Regions from separate parts of the Paenibacillus sp. FSL R5-0928 genome, predicted to be linked through region 4. Evidence: predicted binding sites of a transcription regulator. Region 4 holds the regulator's gene; each other region holds the start of a gene.
What was found. The regulator Rex, encoded in region 4, represses fermentation and respiration genes when NADH is low (regulators of the CRP and FNR family bind a similar motif). The targets are predictions, from matches to a motif close to TTGTGAAATATTTCACAA.
Positions count from the first base shown of each region.

Region 1: adhE (bifunctional acetaldehyde-CoA/alcohol dehydrogenase) is a predicted target of Rex. The motif match lies at 3,946-3,963, and genes of this name have one in related genera.
Region 2: MKZ16_RS32340 (cytochrome ubiquinol oxidase subunit I) is a predicted target of Rex. The motif match lies at 3,877-3,894, and genes of this name have one in related genera.
Region 3: MKZ16_RS20885 (polymer-forming cytoskeletal protein) is a predicted target of Rex. The motif match lies at 3,164-3,181, and genes of this name have one in related genera.

Region 1 covers NZ_CP150225.1:5,096,745-5,102,804, reverse strand. The annotation lists gene MKZ16_RS23120 (response regulator) at 1-122, shown strand, start outside; gene MKZ16_RS23115 (sugar ABC transporter permease) at 240-1,160, shown strand; gene MKZ16_RS23110 (carbohydrate ABC transporter permease) at 1,162-2,034, shown strand; gene MKZ16_RS23105 (extracellular solute-binding protein) at 2,167-3,633, shown strand; gene adhE (bifunctional acetaldehyde-CoA/alcohol dehydrogenase) at 4,039-6,060, shown strand, end outside.
Region 2 covers NZ_CP150225.1:7,144,911-7,150,970, forward strand. The annotation lists gene cydD (thiol reductant ABC exporter subunit CydD) at 1-1,409, opposite strand, end outside; gene cydB (cytochrome d ubiquinol oxidase subunit II) at 1,409-2,425, opposite strand; gene MKZ16_RS32340 (cytochrome ubiquinol oxidase subunit I) at 2,412-3,815, opposite strand; gene MKZ16_RS32345 (cold-shock protein) at 4,038-4,265, opposite strand; gene MKZ16_RS32350 (cold-shock protein) at 4,358-4,558, opposite strand; gene MKZ16_RS32355 (trypsin-like peptidase domain-containing protein) at 4,978-6,060, opposite strand, start outside.
Region 3 covers NZ_CP150225.1:4,618,688-4,624,747, reverse strand. The annotation lists gene MKZ16_RS20900 (MFS transporter) at 1-286, opposite strand, end outside; gene MKZ16_RS20895 (LacI family DNA-binding transcriptional regulator) at 353-1,264, opposite strand; gene MKZ16_RS20890 (peptide ABC transporter substrate-binding protein) at 1,466-3,055, shown strand; gene MKZ16_RS20885 (polymer-forming cytoskeletal protein) at 3,240-3,791, shown strand; gene MKZ16_RS20880 (hypothetical protein) at 4,484-4,729, shown strand; gene MKZ16_RS20875 (histidine phosphatase family protein) at 4,792-5,409, opposite strand; gene MKZ16_RS20870 (LysR family transcriptional regulator) at 5,568-6,060, shown strand, end outside.
Region 4 covers NZ_CP150225.1:4,815,739-4,821,798, forward strand. The annotation lists gene MKZ16_RS21745 (amidohydrolase) at 91-1,392, opposite strand; gene MKZ16_RS21750 (redox-sensing transcriptional repressor Rex) at 1,379-2,032, opposite strand; gene dinG (ATP-dependent DNA helicase DinG) at 2,163-5,024, opposite strand; gene MKZ16_RS21760 (hypothetical protein) at 5,151-5,792, opposite strand; gene panD (aspartate 1-decarboxylase) at 5,904-6,060, opposite strand, start outside.

The DNA of each region.
Region 1 (6,060 bases), 280 kb from region 4:
TTTTGAACACTGATCTTCGCAGATACGAAATTGCCGAGCGTGTAGGTTATGAATCACCGGAGCATTTTAGTAAAATTTTCAAAAAATATTATGGGATTAGCCCCAGTGAATTGAAGAAGTAAAAACACATACTACTTCGGTAGATTTAGACATGTTCAGTACAACCCTCATTTTCTACAATTTAAGGTAGGAAGCATTTTGCGAAAAATGCTGAAAGAAAAATGGAATGAGGGAGCCTGATGAATCAAACCGCAGTTGTATCCGAAAATCCGCCGGCGCTGAAGGGTACACCTTACAAGCAAAACCGCTGGAAGAAAAACTTTTGGGGATATATGTTCCTCGTACCTGCTGTGATTATTTTTGTAATGTTCCTGTGGGTGCCAATTTTTAAAGGCTTGTTGTACAGCTTTTACCATGTTGATTTTGTAAAAGGAAATAGCTTTGTTGGTTTTGAGAACTACGCTAGAGCCCTTAGTGATCCAGATGTTTTGACCGCGTTAAAAAATACAGGGTATTACATGCTTCTATGTCTTATTATCGGGTTCTGGGTTCCGATCGCTTTTGCCATTATGATCTCGGAGCTGAGAAGGTTTGGGGGCTTTGTACGGGTAGCGGCTTACCTTCCTTTCGTTATGCCTGGTGTGGTTCTATATGGACTCTGGAGATGGCTTTATGATCCGGTGGGCCCAATCAATGCGGTATTAAGCACGCTTGGTGTGGACCAGGTTGCCTTCCTGACAGATACAAGGTGGTCGATGATTTCTCTTGTTTTTATGGAGACGTGGCAGCAGTTTGGATCAGGGATGTTAATATACTTGGCTGCTGTACTCAGCATTCCGCGGGATTGGTATGAAGCAGCTGAGATTGATGGGGCTGGTGTGTGGGCACGTATAAAGTACATCACATTGCCTTCGCTACGTAATTTGATCATTTTGATGTTGATATTACAGATTATCGGGACTTCACAAGGGTATCAGTCACAAATGGCGCTGCTTGATGGTGGACCGAATAATACTACGCTTACCTATGCGCTGCTGATCGTAAAATATGCTTTTACGCGACTCGATTATGGAACGGCGACTGCGCTTGGCATGCTAATGTTCATTGTCCTAGGTGGTTTGGGCATTTTACAGTTCAAGCTTAACAAGGAGGACAACTAAGATGAAGAGCGCAGACAGAGGGATTCTCTCAGAACATGATTTGAAAAAAACAAGCAATAAGATCGTTTATGGCTTGATGTGCGTGGTCATTTTGATTATGGTGTTTAGCATGCTGTATCCGATCTGTATGACGTTATTTAACGGACTGAAATCGAATCAAGAGGTGAACTCATTCCCACCGCATTTTTTCCCGCAGGAATGGCACTTCAGCAACCTTAAGGAAGCGATGAATTACATTGATCTGCTGATGTTCCTTAAAAACACCATTTATATTTTTGTGGGGAATATGGTCGTGACACTAGTAGTATTGGGAATGTCTGCTTTCAGCATTTCTCGTATGAATGTCCCTTACAGAAAGGCAATTTATTTCTTTTTCCTGATGACATTGTTTATTCCGGCGACCAGCTATATGATTCCCAACTTTGTCAATCTAAAAGAGCTTGGATTACTGAATCAGTACGCTGCTTTTTGGCTGCCTGCTGGTGCGAATACATTCTATTTTCTACTCTTAAAGAACTTTTTTGATGGGATACACCCTGAAATTTTTGAAGCAGCGCGGATTGACGGTTCCTCTGAGCCGAGAAGCTTTTTCTCCATTGCAGTGCCATTGTCGGTTCCGATTTTTGCTACGCTGGCGATCTTTATCTTTTCTACCGCATGGAATGACTGGTTCTGGCCATCTCTGGTTATGCACAGTGAAGAGAAATATACGCTCGCGACAGCAATCTATAAATACGTTATTAATGTAAAGGCACTTAATACGAATATTAAATTCGCCATCCTATTTATCGTATCGTTGCCGCCGATCCTTGTCTTCCTGATCTTCCAAAAGTTCATTATGCGTGGCGTCGCATTATCAGCAGTTAAGGGATAAGCGCGGATCGACGGATTTAGTCACGGATCGTAAACATGCACATGAAAGGAATATAAATGCACCTCGTTTGTAAACGATTTCTCTTTTATGATCGATATGTAAGATAACTATGAATTGAAAAGGGGAGTTTCAATGCGTAAGTACTCTAGCGTGCTACTAAGCCTCCTTGTGGCCGGATCGTTGTTAACCGCTTGCGGCGGTAATAACAATAACGGAAACACGACAGGAAACAAGGAAGGGGAAGCGACTACTGCGCCAACGAATGCTGCAACAGATAATGCTGGCAGTGCTACAGCAGCGCCAACTGATGATATCACACAAAGAAAAGTGACCATCAAAATTCACTATCCAACCCCTGACCTAACCGAAGTTAGAGCACAGGAAGATGACAAGATCAAACGTTTCCAAGAGGAATATCCGAATGTTGAAATCGTCAAAGACGATTGGCAGTACAATGTAAGTGAAATCGGCATCAAAATGGCAGCGAATGAAGCTCCAACCTTCTTTAACACCTACGCTACAGAAGCAAAATTCCTAGTTGAAAAAGGCTGGGTAGCTGACATTACGGATCTGTGGAATAAATACGAATTTAAGGATCAAATTAACCCGGTTCTCCAAAATCAATTTATCATTGACGGTAAAGTCTTCGGCGTAACTCAAAAGGGTTATGTAACAACCACAATGATCAACAAAAAAATGCTGGACGAAAAAGGCGTTGCTGTTCCACCTATGGATTGGACTTGGGATGATATGCTGAATACCGCCAAAGGCGTAGCTGATACCAAAAAAGGTATTTCCGGTATTGCTCCAATGGGTAAAGGGAATGAAGCAGGCTGGAACTGGACCAACTTCCTGTTCGAAGCTGGCGGTGAAATTCAGAAGATTGAAGGCGGTAAGGTTGTAGCTACTTTTAATTCTGAGGCTGGGATTAAAGCGCTGGATTTCTACAAGAAACTTAGATGGGAAGCAAACGCGATTCCTCAGGACTGGGCACTGGGCTGGGGTGATGCTGTAGGCGCATTCCAACAAAGTCGTACAGCAATGGTAATGGCTGGATCTGACGGTGTTATTGAGCAAGCGTTGAATCAGGGCGGTCTGAAACCAGAAGATGTACTTACGTATCCAATGCCTGCAATGGAAAAAGGCGGAAAACACACCGGGGTACTTGGTGGTGACTACCTTGTAATCAATCCAAATGCAACACCAGACGAGCAAGAAATGGCATTCCGTTATATTACATTTGATTACTTCTCCGATAAAGGTCTAGAAGCACTGGATGCGGTTCTGCAACAACGTACAACGGATGGTAAATACTTTATTCCGCCGCTCTTAGATTACTATTCTGCAGATTCTGACTTCGGCAAGAAAACGAAAGCTGTGTATGATAAATATACAAATGTATATCAATACAGCCCTGATATTTTAGGTTTGCTGGACGGTAAACCGGAAGCGCAATACAATACACAGGACTACTACGCAACCATGTCCAATGTAATTCAAGAGCTGTTCTCCAAAAAAGGAACAGATTCCAAGACACAGCTTGAAGCTGCTGCCAAAACAGTGCAAGAGAAATTCTTCGACACAATTAAAGTAGAATAGCTAGGAAGAACAGAACCGGCTCCATAGGAGTCGGTTTTTTTATGTTTATATTATTGATATTTTTATAAATCAACACGACGGGGGGCATCCGACTATTTTTTAGAGGCCAATGGAAAAATAGAGTGTCAACAAAATTAGATTTGCTTTTTTAAAATATTTTTGCGAGCAGAAAGGCAGAAAATGGGTATCAGTTCTTGTCTTTTTAAACGCAAACTTTAAATTTAAGGAATAATAAAGCATAAATAATGGAAAAAAAGCTATAATATGATCGAATGAAAGCGCTTTGAAAACAAATCAAAAAAACTTTATACTTTGTGAAAGATTTCACTATACAAGGTGGAAATGATGTGATAAGATAAATGTGTAGAGAAAAACAACCTAAAAATTGACAGGAGGACGAGGGAGATGGCAGTTAAGAACGAAGTCGCCGCCCAAGTTAAACAAACTACCGCTGAAGAGTATATTCAGACTTTAGTGGATAAAGCGAAAAAAGCACATGAGGCATTCATGGCGCTGGATCAAGAGCAAGTTGACACAATCGTTCATGCAATGGCGTTGGCTGGACTCGACAAACATATGTACCTCGCTAAATTGGCTGTAGAAGAAACTGGCCGCGGGGTTTACGAAGACAAAATTACTAAAAACATCTTCTCGACAGAATATATCTGGCACGGAATTAAATACGATAAAACAGTAGGCGTTATTGAAGACAATGCTTATGAAAGCTTCCAAAAAATTGCTGAGCCCGTCGGAATTGTAATGGGTATCACACCGGTAACCAACCCTACATCCACCACGATGTTTAAAGCGTTGATTTCGATTAAGACACGGAACCCTATTATATTCGGTTTCCACCCATCTGCGCAAGAGTGTAGTGCAGCAGCTGCTAGAATTCTTCATGATGCGGCTGTAAAAGCTGGCGCACCTGAGAATTGTATCCAATGGATTGAAATGCCAACGATGGACAAAACAAACGCTTTGATGAACAACCCTGACGTTGCACTTATTCTCGCAACAGGCGGTTCTGCAATGGTAAAAGCAGCTTATAGCTGTGGTAAACCAGCTCTTGGCGTAGGTCCTGGTAACGTACCTGCATTCATCGAAAAGAGCGCGGATATCGATCAAGCCGTAACGGACATCATTCTTTCCAAAACATTTGATAATGGTATGATCTGTGCTTCCGAGCAAGCTGTTATTATCGAAGAACCAATCTTTGATCAAGTGAAAAAGAAAATGATCGCTAATGGCTGCTACTTTGTTAACAAAGAAGAAGCTGCCAAACTTACTAGCGGCGCTATGAACGTTGATAAATGTGCGGTTAACCCAGCAATCGTTGGACAATCCGCAGTGAAAATTGCTGAAATGTGCGGCATTCAAGTTCCTGCCGGCACTAAGATTCTGGTAGCAGAACTTGAAGGTGTAGGCACTAAATATCCATTGTCCGCTGAAAAATTGAGCCCTGTGCTTGCTTGCTACAAAGTTAAAAACGCAGATCAAGGTATCGAACGCGCAGCACAAGTTGTTGAATTTGGTGGTATGGGCCATAGTTCGGCTATCCACTCCAACAACGAAGAAGTAATCATGAAGTTCTCCAACCGTCTGCAAACAGGACGTATTCTCGTTAACTCGCCTTCCACTCATGGTGCGATCGGCGATATCTATAACACTAACATCCCTTCGTTGACGCTGGGCTGCGGATCTTATGGTCGTAACTCCGTGTCGCAAAACGTTACAGCAATTAATTTGATCAACGTGAAAAGGGTGAATCGTCGTACCGTGAATATGCAATGGTTTAAAGTACCTGACAAGATCTATTTCGAAAAAGGCGCTACTCAGTACCTGACCAAAATGCCTGATATCACACGTGTCGCAATTATCACTGACCCAATGATGGTTAAGCTCGGATATGTTGAGAGAGTTGAACATTACCTGCGTCAACGCCAAACTCCTGTAGCGATCGAAGTGTTCTCGGAAGTTGAACCAGATCCATCGACAACTACAGTTGAAAAAGGTACAGCAATGATGAACAGATTCCAACCGGACTGCATCATCGCACTTGGTGGTGGTTCCCCAATGGATGCTGCAAAAGGAATGTGGTTATTCTATGAACATCCAGACGCAGACTTTAACGGTCTGAAACAAAAATTCATGGATATCCGTAAACGGGTTTACAAATTCCCTAAACTTGGAAACAAAGCTAAGTTTGTAGCGATTCCAACTACTTCGGGTACGGGTTCGGAAGTAACATCTTTCGCAGTTATTACCGATAAAACAACTGAACAACACACTAAATATCCTTTGGCTGACTACGAGCTAACTCCAGACGTAGCTATCATTGATCCAGAGTTCGTATATAGCTTGCCAAAAACTGCTGTAGCTGATACAGGTATGGACGTATTGACACATGCCATCGAAGCTTATGTATCT
Region 2 (6,060 bases), 2.3 Mb from region 4:
AGTGTATCCACCAGCCCCGATAAACCAGTAGCTTTCACTGCCGCGGCAACAGCTTCCATAGAAGCCTCAGGGTAATAAAAACGTATATTATCCGCTAACGTGCCGCTAAAAATATACGGACGCTGCGGGATATATGAGGTCTGTTTTCGCCAAGCCTCATCCGTTAATGCACTAACCGTTGTACTGTTAACCGTGATACTTCCTGAGGTAGGGTGTAAGAAGCCCCCTAATATATCCACTAAAGTAGATTTACCGGCCCCGCTCTCTCCGATAATCCCAATTTTGCTAGCTCCTTTAAATTGCAGGTTCAGCGCTTCCAGCGAAGAAAGCCCTGCTTCCTCATACTTCACGCTAACGTCATTTAATGTGAGCACGCTATTCTCATGCCAAGTGAATATTTGTTCCGATGTTTTTGCTGCAGAACCGACAGATAGATTACCGTTAGGGCCGATTACTTCAGCCTTCACCTCATCTTGATCTATAATGCTCTTCATTGCTTCAGCGGCTTCTTTCCCATCCAAAGTAGCATGGAAATCTGAACCCACCAATCTGACAGGCAGGAAATATTCCGGAGCCAAGATTAGAATCGTTAAGCCCGTAACCAATGTCATTTGTTCATTTACAAGCCGCAAACCAAGACTTACCGCTACAGAAGCTACAGACAGCATAGTGAAGAAATCCAGGGCGAACGATGACAAAAAGGCCACTCGCAGCGTACGCATGGTCGCCGAGCGATAACGATCGCTGACCGTAGCAATGCTGTCGCTATGACCACGACTGCGCCCTAGAAATTTTAATGTTTCTAGTCCACGTAGTGAGTCTACGAAATGATTAGATAATGTGCGATATGATTTCAATTGCCGATCCATTTGCTTACGGGCCGTCATCCCAATCAAAATCATAAAAACAATAATAATCGGCATAGTTACCGTAAGAATAATCCCGCTCGTAGTGTCCATCGTAAAGACGTAAATAAGCACCAAGACCGGTGTAACAGACATCCCTACCATTCTAGGAATGATTGCTTCCAGATACGTGCGGAATTTAGTTACGCCTTCCAGCACTAGTGTAACAAGATCCCCGGTTCCACGCCCGCCCACCATTCTAGGGCCAAGCTGGAAGAGCTTGTCCATCATTTCCCTCCGCATAGTGCTGCCCGTTGCTTCCGCGAAGCGGTAAGAGACACGGCTCATCAGCATAGCACAAGCATGGCGCACAAGAAATGCAAGAAGGAACAATAGCGCAGTGCCCCATTGTTCCTTCAGAGGTTCTCCCGCAAATAGCGCAGAGATGACTTCTGCCAGCGATTTAGCCAGCAGAAGTATGGACAAGCTTTGCACCAGGGTAAGGAAGCCTACAATCAGAAAGACTGGCTTAACTCCTTTATACCCAAGCAAGTTTTTATCCATTAGTATTCAAGATGCTCCTTCTCGTGAACCCGTTTATGAAAGACAAAGTAACTCCAAATTTGATATCCCAATACGAACGGAAGGATGGTCAGTGCCACAATCGTCATTACCTTCAAAGAGTAATGGCCCGAAGCCGCATTAGTGATCGTCAAATTAAAAGCTTGATCAATTGAACTAATCATAACACGCGGGAACAATCCTACAAAGATAGAAGTTACCGAAAGCGCCATTACCGCTCCTGTCATTCCAAAAGCGTAGCCGTCCTTCTTCTTCGTCATGAAGTAACCGGACAGTACAAAGGCGATAACTCCCAGGGCTACAATAATCATAAGAACCGTTCCACGTTGCTCGAAAATATCCGTCATATTATAAGTCATAATCACAAAAGCAGTAAATAAAGCTGCGAGTGGTATCAGCAATTTTTGTGCCAACTTGCGAGCGCGAGCCTGTAGATCACCCACTGTACGCAGCGTTGTGAACATGAGACCATGCACCAGGCACAGAAGGACAACAGTAAGCCCTGCTACTACAGTGTACACATTCACGATATCTGTGAACCCTGCATACATTTGCATATCCCCATCAATAGGCAACCCTTTGATAAAGCTTGCAAACACTACAGCCAAGAGGAATGGTGGAAGGAAGCTGCCGATAAAGATACAGGCATCCCAAGTTCTTTTCCAAGCCAATGAATCACGTTTACCTCTGAATTCAAAAGCGACACCACGCGCTATCAGAGCTAATAAGGCAAATACAAAAGGAATATAGAATCCACTAAACAGCGTTGCATACCACTCCGGGAAAGCCGCAAACATTGCACCCGCAGCTGTGATAAGCCATACCTCATTCCCATCCCAGAAGGGTCCGATCGAGTTAATCAGAACACGGCGCTCTGTATCATTTTTAGCGAGAATTTGTGTTTCCATCCCTACGCCGAAATCGAAACCCTCCAGGAAGAAGAACCCTATAAACAGAACTGCAATCAGCACAAACCACAATTCATTAAGAGATATCATGGGAACCCTCCTCGTTATATGGATCATTCGAATCGCCGTGATCGTTATCCATCGCATAAGGACCTTTTTTAATCACTTTAATAAACAATCCGACCAACACTAATCCTAGAATTAAATAAATCGTTGTAAAAGAAATCACGGAGAACAGAACTTGACCACTTGTAATATTAGGCGACACACTGTCTTCCGTTGTCATCAGTCCGAATACCGTCCATGGCTGACGCCCGAATTCGGTCATAACCCAACCGGCTGTATTCGCAATCGGAGGAAGCAACAAGCCCCATAACATGAACCGCATAAACCAAGTGTTCGGACGGTCCATTTTTTTGCGCCACATTAAGTACATAGCGTACATTCCCAATACAATCATTAACGTTCCTGCTAGAACCATGATCCGGAAACTCCAGAATGTCGTACGTACAGGTGGAATATAGTCACCGGGGCCATAGGTTTGCTCATACTCCGCTTGCAGCTCAAGCATACCTTTAACTTCACCGGAAAATTTACTGTATGAAAGGAAACTCAGCATATAAGGAATTTGAAATTCTCCAGTACTGATTTGATTCTCTGGATCAATGTTTGCCCATACGGTCCAAGGTGCCGGGTCACCACTCTTACCCCACAGTCCTTCGGAAGCTGCCATTTTCATTGGTTGAGTTTCAACCAAATATTGCGCTTGGGCGTGACCAGCAACAGCTACACCAATAGAAGAAATAATCCCTACGATGGCTGCAATCTGAAAAGACTTCTTAAAGAAAGAAACCTCTTGTTTCTTCAATATTTTATAAGCACTAATACCAGTTACAAGAAAAGCACCTGTTGCATAAGCAGCCAGTACGGTGTGTGGGAATTCAACCAGCAATTGTCCGTTCGTAATAAGCGCGAAGAAATCATTCATTTCTGCACGTCCATTATTTATCGCAAAACCCACAGGATGCTGCATAAAAGAGTTAGCCGCTAGAATCCAGAATGCAGATAACATCGTACCGAATGCTACCAGCCAGATGGACAGTAAATGTACTCGCTTGGAAACCTTATCCCAGCCGAATATCCATATCCCAATAAAAGTAGACTCCAGGAAAAAGGCTGCCAATGCCTCAACTGCAAGTGGAGCCCCGAATACATCACCAACAAAACGTGAATAATCGGACCAGTTCATCCCGAACTGAAATTCCTGCAATATCCCTGTAACTACCCCTACTGCAAAATTGATGAGGAATAGCTTTCCCCAGAACTGCGCCATTTTTTTGTACTCTTCATTACCTTTTCTAACGTACATTGTCTCCATGATTGCAATCAAGAGCGCTAGTCCGATTGATACCGGTACAAAGAAATAGTGGAATATTGTCGTCGACGCAAATTGTATACGCGACAGCATTACTGTATCCATATTTGTCCCTTCCTTCTCCCCTTTTCGTTAATTATATTCTGTCAAAAATTTAAACTTCTTTTTGTGATAAATGTCACATAAAGATAGTCATTTAACGGTGAAATTCAAATGATTTGTGACAAAGATCACATTTTAGCATAAAGAAAGCAAAAAAAATAAGACGGTTTACCCGTCTTGAGTGGTTCGTCGTTCTATTAAATGCTTGACTCATTTAGGTATTGGTTAGATGGAAATACCCTTCTTCAGCGATTTGAGATCGCCATTCGAATTAAGCAATTGGGGTAGCATCTTCGTGCTGCGAACCATTGGAGAGTCACATAGACGGCAAGAAGGCGCATGTTCAAATGCGAAATTATCCCTCATCCATCCGTTGCATCCCTCATTGGTACATGCCCAAATTGCGGTATTTTCTTCCGGTATTTCTTCCAAAGGTTTCTTCCGGTAGTTCATTGCCGTTCCTCCCATCCTGTAAGTCAATAGTGAGTAACTAGATATAAAAAGACCGTCCCAACTTTCACAAGCTGGGACGGTTTCTTCTATTATTACAGTTTTACAACGTTTTCGGCTTGTGGTCCACGGTTGCCTTGAACAACGTTGAATTCAACGCGTTGGCCTTCGTCCAAAGTTTTGAAGCCGTCGCCAGTGATTGCGCTGAAGTGAACGAATACGTCGCTTCCGCCTTCAACTTCGATAAATCCGAATCCTTTTTCTGCGTTGAACCATTTAACTGTACCTGTTTGCATGTGTGTTACCTCCACAAATTTAAATTAATATGTTCTTTTTATCTTCAAACAAAGAAAAAATTCACACATTGAAAAAGGTTGTATTACCAAATATGACAGCCCTTTTCAATGCGAGAATTAGGGACTAAATGTATGATTGATATCATATTACCACACCTGATTAGCAAAGGCAAGCAAGCATCCGAATATATCCGGTTTTGCCCTAATAAGTATTACCTTCCAATGTAAGGGCTGCCACTTAGTGTTTATTCCCTAAATAGATCCTTTTTCTGGCATAATTATCATGGTTTTAGAAAAATAGCTTTCCCAAAAACGTTACTTTTATCCGCTTTTTCAAGAAGGTACCCCCTCGGAATCGAAGGGGTAGTCCGCTCTACTTGTCGTAACTGCTATATCATTATATACCGACTTCCAGCATATTATTCCTGTGGTTTTTCAAGAAGTTTAACTGTTGCCTGTTTGGCCTCGCCGTTTCGATAGTAAGTAATTTTCAGATCATCACCGATCTTCGTATGATTATATAAGTACTTGCGAAGAGAAAGGGTAGATATGATGGATTGATCATTAAATTTGGTAATGACATCATTGAATTGCAGTCCAGCTTCCTTCGCAGGGCCAACGGCTTCTAGAACAACTACTCCATCCTTAACACTGTTCGGCAGGTTCAATTCATTGCGTTGATCTTCTGCTAGTGGAACGTACGGATTGTTCAAATCAACTGAATATACACCCAAGTACGAACGGGCAATATGCCCTTTTTCAGCCAGCTCATTAGCGATATCTATCACATGATTCGCAGGAATTGCAAAACCCAGACCCTCTACACCCGTATCTGAAATCTTCATCGTGTTAATTCCAATGACCTTGCCATCGAGATCCACTAACGCGCCGCCACTATTTCCTTCATTAATCGCCGCATCAGTCTGTATCACTTCTTGTTCCCAGTCATATACTCCATCCTGATTAAGGGATACGGGAACCATCCGTTCAGTATAGCTAACAATCCCCGAGGTCAATGTATCACCAAGTCCTAGCGGATTACCGATAGCAATGACCGTTTCACCTAGACGAAGCTTAGAGGAATCACCGAGCTGCGCGATGGTATCGATTCCTTTGGCATCAATAGAGAGTACCGCAATGTCGCTTACTTTATCCGTTCCAACGAGTGTTGCCTTACGGGTCTCTCCGTTCACTGTAACTACCTCGAGATTACCGGAGTCTTCGATGACATGATTATTGGTAATGATAAATGCTTTATTTCCTGTCTTTTTATAGATCACTCCTGAGCCTAGTGCGGACTCATCCAGAATGTTTAATTCTTCATTATCTTCTTTATGATTGATAATACTTACTACTGCAGGGCGAACCGTGGCAGCAGCTTGAATAATCCGGTCAAATGGATCACTACTGCTTGGGGCAACATTTCCAGTTGTTACAACCGGCTTTTGAGCAGTCTCATGACTCATCTGGCCTGTAAACATACTGAATAACAGAACTGCCAC
Region 3 (6,060 bases), 200 kb from region 4:
GTCCGCAACTTATCAGATCGGTGATCAGCATGAGGGTTCGACGATTGACCCTATCCGCAAAAGTTCCCCCTATCGATCCAAGTAAAGAACTGAGCACTAAATTGATTATCGTGATGATGGCAATCATTTTGGCGCTGCCGGTCGTTTGCAGTACCCATAAACTTAAAGCAATACTATGAAAAGTGTTACCGAATAAGGAAATGGAGTACGAACTGAGTAGCAGCAGGAATCTCCGATTTCCCCAAAGAGAGGGATGAGCTTGAACAGCAGGGGGAACTTGTTTCACTAATAAAGGACCAGACATAAGTTATGCTCCCTTCAACTTAAACGCTTAAGTGAATAGCCAAAAAAATTATTCTACAAAATAACAATTATTTTTTTGTGCGGAGTAGTCAGAATGATGCAATAATTTGTCCATTAGTTCAAATGCAGTAGCCGCTTTATCCCCTGTGAAAATGAATTTATGAACGTCATCGCCTAATATTTCCGGACAATTGCAGGTGCAAAGCACAGAGAGTTGTTCGAACCTCCCGTTTTTTTCAACGTAACTTCCAATAAACTCATTAATGACAATGGCCTCTTTATAGCCCCCCTCCTGTAAGAATGTATTTAATTTCTCCAAATTGACAACGGTGAATATCGCTTCTTCAGGTAATGGAATACTGTCCTGAATAAAACGGGTGAGGAAAGAGTTATTGAAGCTCTCCATAATTAAACATACCTGTGAAAGGTCCTGTGGTTTTACCTTTTGTAGAGCTGCTCGATAGTTGAAAAGGACCTGCTTAAAGAGTTTATCTTCAATCATGCTGTCGATCAGAATCAAAGGAATTCCTTCTACAAAATGCTTGGAGATCGAATAAAAGGCTTCCTCGCGCACATCGATCAGAAATACAGCCTCCAGCTTTCTTTCTACGATAATATCCAAAGAAGGCTGGTCAACATCAAGTGAATATAGCAGCGTATGGTAACCAGCATTTGTTAACCGTTGTTCCAAGGCATGTATAAATGAGAACTGGGCATGGAGCTTCCAGTGTGGGGTATGGGCTGAGGTGTTAACGAGCACACCTACCAATCCTGTTTTCTGATTCGCAAGTGAACGTGCCGCCAGATTGGGTATGTAGTGTAGTTCCTCGGCAAGCTGAAGAATCTGCTGGCGCGTTTTCTCAGGAATGGTTTGGTTGCCGACACGATTCAGAACATAGCTCACTGTTGCGACGGAGACATTGGCACGAAGTGCGATGTCCTTCATGGTTGTCTTTTTCACCAGTAAATAGCTCCCTTATCCTTGTGATATTTTCTAAAGATTAACATTCTGATCCCAAAGCGTCAATGGGAAGTGAGTGTGCAGTTAGATGACCCTGCTAGGTTCTAGAAATGGAAGAATTGCGGTGAAATTAATCTATCGGAATCAATAGATTCCATGTTATTCTAGTTAATAAAAATAATAGAAATAGGGGAAGTGTCGATGAAAAAATTGCTCCATGTTCTCTTTGTTTTAGTATTACTAATAGGTTTAAATGTAAGTGAAGGGAACACTGCATCTGCTGTACAGGCTAAACAGGTGTTGCGTATTGGTTTTGATTATATTCCTGTAGATCTAGATCCTGCCTCTTCCACAGATAGTAGTACGACTACGGTCATTAAAGGGATATTTGAGGGATTGGTGCGTTTGAATGATGCGGGAGAGGCGGTTCCCGGGATAGCCAAGTCGTGGACAGTCTCCAAGGATGGGAAAACATACACGTTCTCCTTGCGGCCGAGCGCAAAATGGAGTAATCAGCAGCAGGTTAAGGCTTCAGATTTTGAGTATGCATGGAAACAAGCGCTTGCACCTCAGTCTATGAATAGCTATGCATTCAAAATGTTCATAATTGCTAACGCAGAGAATTATCATAAAGGGAAGCTAAAGGAGTCTTCGAAAGTGGGTGTGAAAGCGTTAAATAACGATACACTCCAAGTGACTTTGAATGAAAAAACTTCACATTTCCCGCAGCTTCTCGCGGAAAGTATTTACATGCCAATTAATGCGCAAGTCGCGAAAGCAGATAAGAATTGGGCGTACAATATTAAAACTATGGTTACTAATGGCCCTTTTAAACTGCAACAGTGGGATGAAAATTCGATTCATCTAATTAAAAATCCAAACTATTATGCGGCGCAAGAAATTCGTTTCTCAGAGGTGCATCTACTTCGGCCTAAAGCTGGAACACCTTCGCCAACTATGGCCTACTTAAACAATGAAGTTGACTGGGTAGGGGCAAAAGATGAGCTGATAGATAAGGCTTCTTTAAATTCTGTATTCCCTCAGGAGTTATATGCATTGCCGTATGCTTCTACATATTATTATCAGTTCAATCTAAGCAAAGCACCTTTCAAAAATCTGAAGATACGTAAAGCATTAGCCATGGCAGCTAACCGAGAATCTATCGGCTATGGTACACCTGCTTACGGTTTTATTCCTCGGAGTATTCGTGGTTCCAAGTTGAATTTTAGATCAGAGATTATTGATACACGGTATTTCAAAGAGGATGTAATACAGGCTAAGAAATTACTTCAGGAAGGTTTGAAGGAAGAGGGCTTAACTCAGCTTCCTAGTTTTTCGATTATTATAAATGAAGGTCATGAAGAAATTGCAGAAGCCGTTATTAACAGCTGGAACAAAAATCTGGGCATTACAGTAGGCTTTGAGGTTCAACCCTGGGAAGATCTGCTTGATAATCGTCTTAAGCTGAATTATACAATGGCAAAAGCGGCTTGGGCAGCCGACTATAACGATCCATCGACTTTTTTAGATTATTTCACATCTTGGAGCAGCGATAATGATTCGGGCTGGAGCAGTGCACTTTATGATAGTTATATTAAACAAGCTAGGCTTACATTAGACACTAGCGAACGAAACAAGCTTTATGCAAAAGCTGAAAAAATGCTCATTGACCAAATGGTCATCCTTCCGCTGTATTATTTTTATGCTGATGTTTTGCATAAACCTAACATTAAAAAAGTAAGTGTAGAGTATGATGGTTCCATATCTTTTTCAAGAGGGTATTTAATCTAAAAAATTATAGTAATAAAGACTATGAGGATACTTCCGCAGTTATTGGGAGTGTCCTTTTTGTATGGAATTAATCACCTTTGTGAAACCGCTTCAGATAACGACACAATATTGTGAAAATTTTCACCTGTTTATTAAAAATTTTAATATATAATTAATTTATAATCAAAAACAAGGGGGATTTAAAATGAAGTTATTTAAAATGATGTTAGTAGCAGGCGTCTCGGTTGCAGTCTTGTCTGGTTGTGGTGCGAATAATAATAATGCAACTAATTCAGCGGCTACTACGGCTCCAGCTACAGAGCAAACGGATGCAGTTACTACAGCTTCAATCGTAAATCAAGCAGATGCGTTTACCAAGGCTGTAAGTAAAGATGGAAACTGGATTATTGCCATTCTAAATGATGTGACCATTGCCCAAGATGTTGTTGTTGAAGGCGAATTCCATGATAAAGGGGCCGCAGACGGCGACATCTACCGTAAGATTGCTCTTTATTCCCAAGACGCTGATCACAAAGTTACTGCCAATTACACACTCACTGTACCTAAGTTAACTGTACAAAGTGAAAATTTACGAGTTCAAGGCGGAACCATTAAAGGTGATGTTTATGTAGAAGCGAACGGATTTAATCTGCATGAAACTTCGACTATTGATGGAAATCTTTACTTCGCAAACGAAGATGTGAAAGCAACTGCAGGGATTGAAGGTAAAGTGACTGGGGCAACTGAAGTTAAATAAGTTAGTGATGATTTCGATTAGGTAGAAGTAGAAGGACTAAATAGATAGAATTATCCGGATAGGATAGGCAAAAGGAATCAGTAATGAATGGGCTGACTCATAATGGACTACACCCCATCTAGTTACCATATGAGAGCCAACGGCTTCGAAGTAACAAGTAATGGAGTATTGAAGCAGTGAATTATTGGAGTATGAAGTAATGGAGTATGAAGTAATGGAGTATGAAGTAATGGAGTATGAAACATTGAAGTGTACAGTAGATGGTTTTAACTGTATTTTGTACAACTAAAATGCTCAAAACGCCCGGCCAATGCAAATAGCTGTATTTTGTACATCTATTTTCCTGATTTAATACTCTATAGGCTATTTCTCTAGTTTTTAATTGTATAGAATACACTTAAAGTTAGAATTAGCCCTTGTGGATATCGAATAAGTGTATAGATTGCAGTTATCTTACAGATATATCAAGATAGTGCGCTACAACGGAGTGGTTATCCGAAAGCTACGAATGATTAAGCTTAGCTCATAACCTATCAAGCAAATCACAACAGACCCAAAACACCAGTCAGCGAACCTCCAATAACGGAGAATTGCTGCCTGGTTGTTTTTTTGTGGATGATGAATATATGAACTATTGTTGATTTTCTTCCTATTGACTTATAATATTACTATCACTACTAGGAGGAACACATATGTCTAAGGAGTATTCGCGCACATATATTGAGAGCGTAAAGCTTGAAATGTTAAATAGGTTGGGATTAAAGCAGGTGTTCTTCAAGGAGCAAATAGGGGACAGCCTAATTTTTGAAGCTGTGGGCTTTGATAAAGGGGCAAAACACCGCTTTTGCGTTAGACCAAAGACGAAAACGATTGATGAATTCATTTCAGGCAAATGGATGAAGGTCCGCAGTTTTATAATCAAAAGTGTGGATATTTAATGTTGAACGCTAAAAAGGTAGCCCCGTTAATCGGAGTTACCTTCTTATTTTTTGACCCATAGTCATTGATAATGTGAAGTATCTCCATACAGATCGATGGTTGTATTGTTATCAGTTAGGGTTACTTTACATAATGCAGTAGAGAGAATATCCGGTAACTCCCCTATTTCCTGCAATGATTTATTAAGAAAATAAGCCATAATGACTTTTAAAGTCATCCGATGGGTGACGATGAGCACCTCTAGCCCTACGTTATCGTTTATGATGCGCTCCATTGTCGGCACTACTCTTTCTTCAAGCTGCTTATAAGTCTCACCTGAGGTTAGAGGAATATATAGATCGGGTCTGGTGAAAAAATGGGAATATTGTAAAGGGGATTCTAGTTGTATCTGATCCGTATTCATTCCTTCCCAGCTCCCCATGTTTATTTCCATTAAAGAAACTTGCTGTTGAATAGGTAAACTCCGCTTTCCCCGTAAAATCTGCGCAGTATGCAATGCTCTTGGACTAGTACTAGAATAAATTGCGCCTAAGTTTTCTACTTGCAAACGATCCCTTAACCATTCGGCCTGCTGTTCGCCCAAGGCTGTAAGCGCAGAATTTTGATGCCCTTGCATTCGTTTTTGTAAATTCCATTCTGTTTGCCCGTGGCGGGTTAAGTATAATACTGTCTTTGTCATTAACAAAACCTCCCTTATGAATAGTTGTAAGTATAAGAGAAAAAAATATAAATAAACAATATATAATAGTTAACATCCATAATGTATAGTTATAGTAAATGGCTGAGGATAGATAAGCGGCGATTAGAGATATTATTTTATTAGGTGAGGAAGAAATCATGATGAACTATCATGTATTAAAATTGTTTTATTACGTTGCGATCACAGGTAGTGTGACCAAAGCCTCTGAACGTTTGCATATCAGTCAACCCGCTATATCAGCGCAAATCCGTAAGTTTGAACGGGAGAATCATATTTTGTTATTTGAAATTAAAGGAAAGAGGATGGTGCTCACCCCTTTAGGAAAAAGGTTAATCGAACCTCTTGAGAAGTTTTTTGCCATGGGTGATCAAGTCCAGCAAATCATTGAAGACTATCACAAATTTCCTGAGGGGAATCTGCGGATTGCAGGTAATTATTTGGCAACAAGCATCCTCATTCCCCGGTGGGCGTCATTATTCAAACAATCTTTTCCGGAAGTTAACATTCAGATCACTACTACTAATTCTCATGGAGTCATGGAAAAATTGAATAATTTTGAAGCAGACGTAGCGATTTACAGTGATATGGAGTTTCCTACGCATAATACAGGAGTGTTCGAACATCGGGAGT
Region 4 (6,060 bases):
GCTTTCCCAGCCTTTAAAATGTACAAAAGGCCGCAACTTTTGCTAAAAGCAAAAAGTCGCAGCCTATTATTTATTCGTTATTATCCAGACTTAACGCTTCAATAAACCTTCGAAGGCTTCTTGCGCTTTACGCCGGATAGCTTCCTCATCCAGGGTTAAGCATTGTCCATGCTTGATGACCTGTTTACCATTCACCCACACATGCTCAACATCCTTAGCGCTAGCAGAGTAAACTGCATGAGACAACAGATCTGTGTGTGGCAGCAAATGCGGCTGATCTATATCAATTGCAATGAAATCAGCTTTCATCCCAACAGCAAGTCTACCTACATTATTTAAAAAGATGGACTGGGCGCCATATTCTGTAGCCATACGTAGAGCTTCTGGAGCTGGAACAGCCGTTGGATCACCGCTGACACCCTTATGAATGAGAGCTGCAAGCCGCATCTCTTCAAACATATCCAAGTTATTGTTGCTTGCCGCGCCATCCGTGCCAAGAGACACCTTCACACCAGCTTTTAGAAGATCAGTAACCCGAGCCACTCCGCTAGCCAGCTTCAAATTACTGCCCGGATTATGAGAGACACCCACATTATGGCGAGCCAAGATCTCAATCTCTTCATCATTTAAATGAACACCATGTGCAACTATCGAGGGACGTGTGAACATTCCAAGCTTCTCTAAGTGAGCTACAGGACGCAACCCGTAATCCGCCACATTTTGTTCCACTTCACGTTTCGTTTCGGACATATGCGTATGCATCGGTAAATCCAGATCATGCGCTGCCTGCACGAACTTAACCAGGAAGTCCGGAGGGCAAGTATAAGGGGCGTGCGGCGAGATCATAGTAGTAATTCTACCGTCCGCCTTTCCATGCCAGTTACGGGCAAAAGAAATCGCTTCCGCAAGCTTGTGATTCTGTACATCCTCTGGACATAACCCGATCACACCACGCATCAATACGGAACGGATACCTGATAACTCAGCTACCTCAGCTACTCGGTCCATATGATCATACATATCGAGGAAGGTCGTAGTTCCACCCTTCAGCATTTCCAATACAGATAAGGAGGTTCCCCAGTATACATCATCACCGGTGAACTTTTCCTCCATCGGCCACATTTTCTCCTGAAGCCACACTTGTAGCGCTAAATCATCTCCATATCCACGCAGCAAAGACATCGCCGCATGACCATGTGTGTTTACAAGTCCAGGCATGAACAGCAGACGACTGCCATCAACCACTTGCACTCCAGCTTCCATCTGAGGCTCTTCTTTTCCTATGTAAGTGATTAAATCATCTTCAATAGTCATATATCCACTCAGAACCGGCTCATCCGTTCCCGGAGTCAGAAAATACCCGCCCTTAATTATCGTTTTATTGCTGTTCATGTTCGCTTTCTTCCTTTCCATCCCGCAAGTAATAAGCAAGACTTTGCAGATCAGTTGTAAAATCAGCTGCATGCACCCGGATATTCGGTGGTGTCTTCAGAATCACAGGGGCAAAGTTCAAAATCGCTTCAATCCCAGAAGAAATGAGAATATCTGCTACATTTTGAGCTTCTGAATCAGGTACGGTAATAATGGCAATGCGAATACCTTGCTCACGAATCGTGCTGCCTAGTTCATCCATTGGTTGCACAGTAAGGGAGTTGATCTTACGTCCAACCTTAGGAGCGTACGAATCAAATATAGCGGTGATTTTCATTGTATCTTTAAGATATGCATTGTAATTAGACAAGGCATGTCCGAGATTACCTGCCCCTACTAAAGCTACATTAAGCTGTTGATCCAGCTTCAGAATATGACGGATTTTCTCAATAAGATACGTTACATCATAGCCGATACCTTTTCTGCCGAAGTCACCAAAATACGCTAAATCCTTACGAATCTGTGCGGGATTAAGATCCAGCTTTTGTCCAAGTTCCTGAGAGGAAACTGTTAATATTTCGCGATTCTGGAGATCATTCAAAAAACGCAAATACACAGGTAGTCTGCGAACAACGGCTTCTGATATTTTATCCGATTTCATATTTTTCCTCCTAAAAATAGTAATGTTCTTGTGAAAATCCATATTCAAACGTATACCTCTCCTTATTAAGGGCGGTACTGTAACTTACCGCCCTTAAGGATAAGGAGGAGCTAAACTGAAGACGAGCATTTTAAGAAGCGCCGCCATCCTCTAGCCATTCCGCTATGCGGGGGACCATTTGATCAGTCAGCATATGCTCCATTTTGGGACCAGGCAATGAATAAAGGAAATACTTCCCGTAATGAGATTCAATAACCCTTGTATCATAAACAATAACTATTCCGCGATCCTGCGCCGTGCGAACCAGTCTTCCGAATCCCTGCTTAAAACGAATAACCGCTTGAGGAACAGACAATTTCATGAACGGATTCTTCTTCTGAGCCTGCAATAACTCCGACTTCGCTTCCGCCAACGGGTGATTCGGCGGTTGAAACGGAAGTCTCACGATGGCCAGGCAAGTCAGTGCTTCACCTGGAATATCTACACCTTCCCAGAAGCTGCTCGTCCCCAGCAGAACGGATGCTGCACTGTCCTGAAAGCGGCGGATCAGCTTGCTCCGGCTGCCACCTTCCACGCCTTGACCAAGCACCGTAATCTCTTGTGAGGCCAAAGCCTCTTTAAGCGGATCATATACCTGACGCAGCATTTTATAAGAAGTAAACAGAACCAGCATCCGCCCACGTGTTGTTTTGGCAGCTTCTGCTAACGACTGTACGAGTGTATCGACAAATCGAGCATCGCCCACACTGCCCTTCACACTAGGAAAATCACGCGGTATAACTAGCAGCGCCTGCTCGCGATACTTAAAGGGAGAAGGAAGGAGTGAAGTCATTAGACGTCCCTCTTCCGCAGCTTCGTTAAGTCCGAGATTATCAATCATAAACTGAAAAGATTTATCTACAGACAGCGTCGCCGAGGTAAGCACGATGCTTTTTTTCTTATCGAAGAACAACTCTTTAAGCTGGCTGCTAACATCCACAGGGACGGCATACATCTGCAGTGATTTGCTGCGGTAATTTCCATTTGCCTCCAGCCAATATACTACATTATCGTCATTCAGCCCCATAAAGAATCTTACTTGCTCACGTATGGAAGCCAAATCCTTAAATAAACCGCTAATATCAGTAACAAGACTGTCTGCTGAGGATTGGCTTTCCTGGTCACGCATCTCATTAAGCATTTTATCACCCTTACGGATGATGTCGCTTAACGTCAGATTCATAGTGTTCTCAAGCGCAACTAATTCATCCCAATCCTTCGGCTTACGGGCGGGAAGCAAACGCATAACCAGTTGTCCCGCTTCCCCTGCTGCTGCATCACTGCGTTCCGGCAAAAGGCTGAACAGCTTGTCGCTGAGTGCATCCCAGGTTTCTTTGACAGTAAGCAGATCCGGGTAGATCCGATCGATGACTCCGCTCCATTCTGAAGCCTCTTCACTGCCTGACGACTGTAAGATCTGGCGCAGAGCAGGAAGCTGTCCGTTTCGGCTATCTTTATACAGTCGCGATAACGTGTGTGCCACAGTGAAATGCTTCATATGCATGCCAAGATGTTTACCAGCCACATCTTCTAAATGATGTGCTTCATCAATTACAAGATGCTCGTAAGCTGGAAGCAGCTGGTGCCCAGCTTTAACATCTGCGAATAGCTTGGAGTGGTTCGTAATGACCACGTCAGCAATCCCAGCTTCATGCTTGGCCCTATGATAATAGCATTTGCGGAACCAAGGACAGGAACGTCCCAGACAGGAATCGGTATCGCTTGCCACCGTCTCCCAGAAATCACCGCCCCGGCCGCTTAAATTCAGCTCTTCATCATCCCCTGATTCACTTTGAGTGAGCCATACGATCATCTGAGCTGCAGTAAGCGCATCTTCCCTTGGGCTTATAAAGTCCTTTTTATTAATTTTATGCTCAAACTTACGCAGACACAAATAATGTCCTCTTCCCTTAAAAATAGCAGCTTTAAACGGAAAAGGAACTACCTGCGTTAACAAAGGGATATCCCGCTCGCGCAATTGGTCCTGCAGATTAATGGTATGAGTGCTGACCATGACTTTTTCATTGGTGCGAACGCTTTGATAAATGGCAGGCAACAAATAACCGAGCGATTTACCGGTTCCTGTGCCCGCTTCGATCAGTAGGTGTTTGTCTTCGGCAAGTGCCGTCATCACCTCATTGATCATAATATCCTGAGCTTCCCGGCTTTCATACTGCGGTAATGTGTCTTTAAGTCGTTTGGTTACTTCGTCCATATAATCAGTAAAAGATAAATTCGCTAGCGGATTCTCTACATGCTCATCTCTAGGTGGCGCTAACTCCGTCCAGTCTCCTACTGCAAGCGCTAATTGACGATAGAAAGTCAGATCACCTTCGGGCTGTAGCGTCTCCGCTTCCCGCTCTCGCAGCAGACCATCAAAGTACCAGCCCAGATCACTATCCTCTTCGGTAAACAGCTCACAGAGTCTCTGGATCGTAAGCAGCGGCAGCTCGTAGAGCTCCTCCAGACATTTCAACAGCACTAAAGCAGTCGCAAGTGCATCACTATCTGCCTGATGCGGACGATCATGTGTCACTCCAAAATGAGCACTGACAGAGCCTAGCTGATAAGATGTGAGCGAAGGAAAGCAAATTTTCAGAAAATCAATCGTATCCAAAATCCGCCCTTGAAATGGCAAATAACCACAACGATCTAAAGCATTTTGTAAAAAATGGAAGTCGAAAGCGACATTATGCCCTACAAGCACAACATCATCCAAGAGCGGAACAAGCTCCATCATCATCTCATCCAGCTCAGGCGCATCCTTCACATCATCATCGGTAATCCCCGTCAGACCTGTTATAAAAGGAGGAATCGGCGTTCCGGGCTTGACATAGGAACCATATACCCGGGAGATGGACCGGTCTTCTTCTATAATTGCAAGGCCAACCTGGATAATTTCACCCACGGATTGGGTTCCTGTTGTTTCAAAATCAAGCACGGCAAATTTCATTATAATTCTATTCCCTTTCAATTGAGACTCTTAATCAGCATAACAGAAGTTGCGAAAAAAGGCGATGCACACCACTGGTTCAGGGGATGCATCGCTTGAATAGAAATTTCCAAAACCGTTATTCTTTTACAAAAGGGAAACCAGCTGATTTCCAAAATGCAGCTTCCCTCCACGACGGCGGCATACCTCTAAGTTAACGTTTGGCTCCGGAAGCGCCGGGTCATGCTGCAAGGCAAGGTCAAACAATTCCTGCGCTTCATTAAAACGTTCCTGTGAGGCTCGTATGCAGCCTAAAGCATTATATACCATGGCTTTCAGCTTGGTCTCCCGTATCAAGCCCAGCATATGGTTCAGATGACTCCAAGCGGCTTCACCGTCACCTTCCTGCAGATAAGAGATGGCTAAATATAATCGAGCAGCCAAGCTATCCGGGTATTGCGCAATAACTTCTTTAAACTGATCAATACACTTTCCATACATCAGCAGCTTATAATATCCCTGACCTCTTACAAAGGAATCCATACACAGCTCTGGTGCTTCCTGTTCCGGCACTTCCTCTTCGACCACTGCTGTAAAATCCGCACTTTCGCGAAAGTGACTTAGCTTCTCAGCAAAAGCGAGCCATTCATCCATCACTTTATCGCTCAGTCTATGCAGCATATTATAATTGCATAAAAGCTCGTTCCGGCGGGCACCCTCCGCTGTAGGGTAATCTGTTACGATCTCCTGAAGCACCTTGTTCATTTCAGCAAACAAATGTTGAAACATGGGCTATCCCCCCTTACTGAAGATGAAATCAGTTCAGCTTGCCTGACTTCATTTTCTGCGAGATCGGGGTCTTTCATCCCTGCCATTCATTACATGGCGTAAGTCCATACATTAAGCGATTGTAGCATGCAATTCATGATCAGCCAGCTTCACTGGTTTGTTATTCTCATCCACGAATACCACCGTTGGCTTATGTGACTCCAGTTCTTCCGAGGACAACATCGCATACGAAATGATAATTACTGTATCGCCCGGCTGAACAAGACGA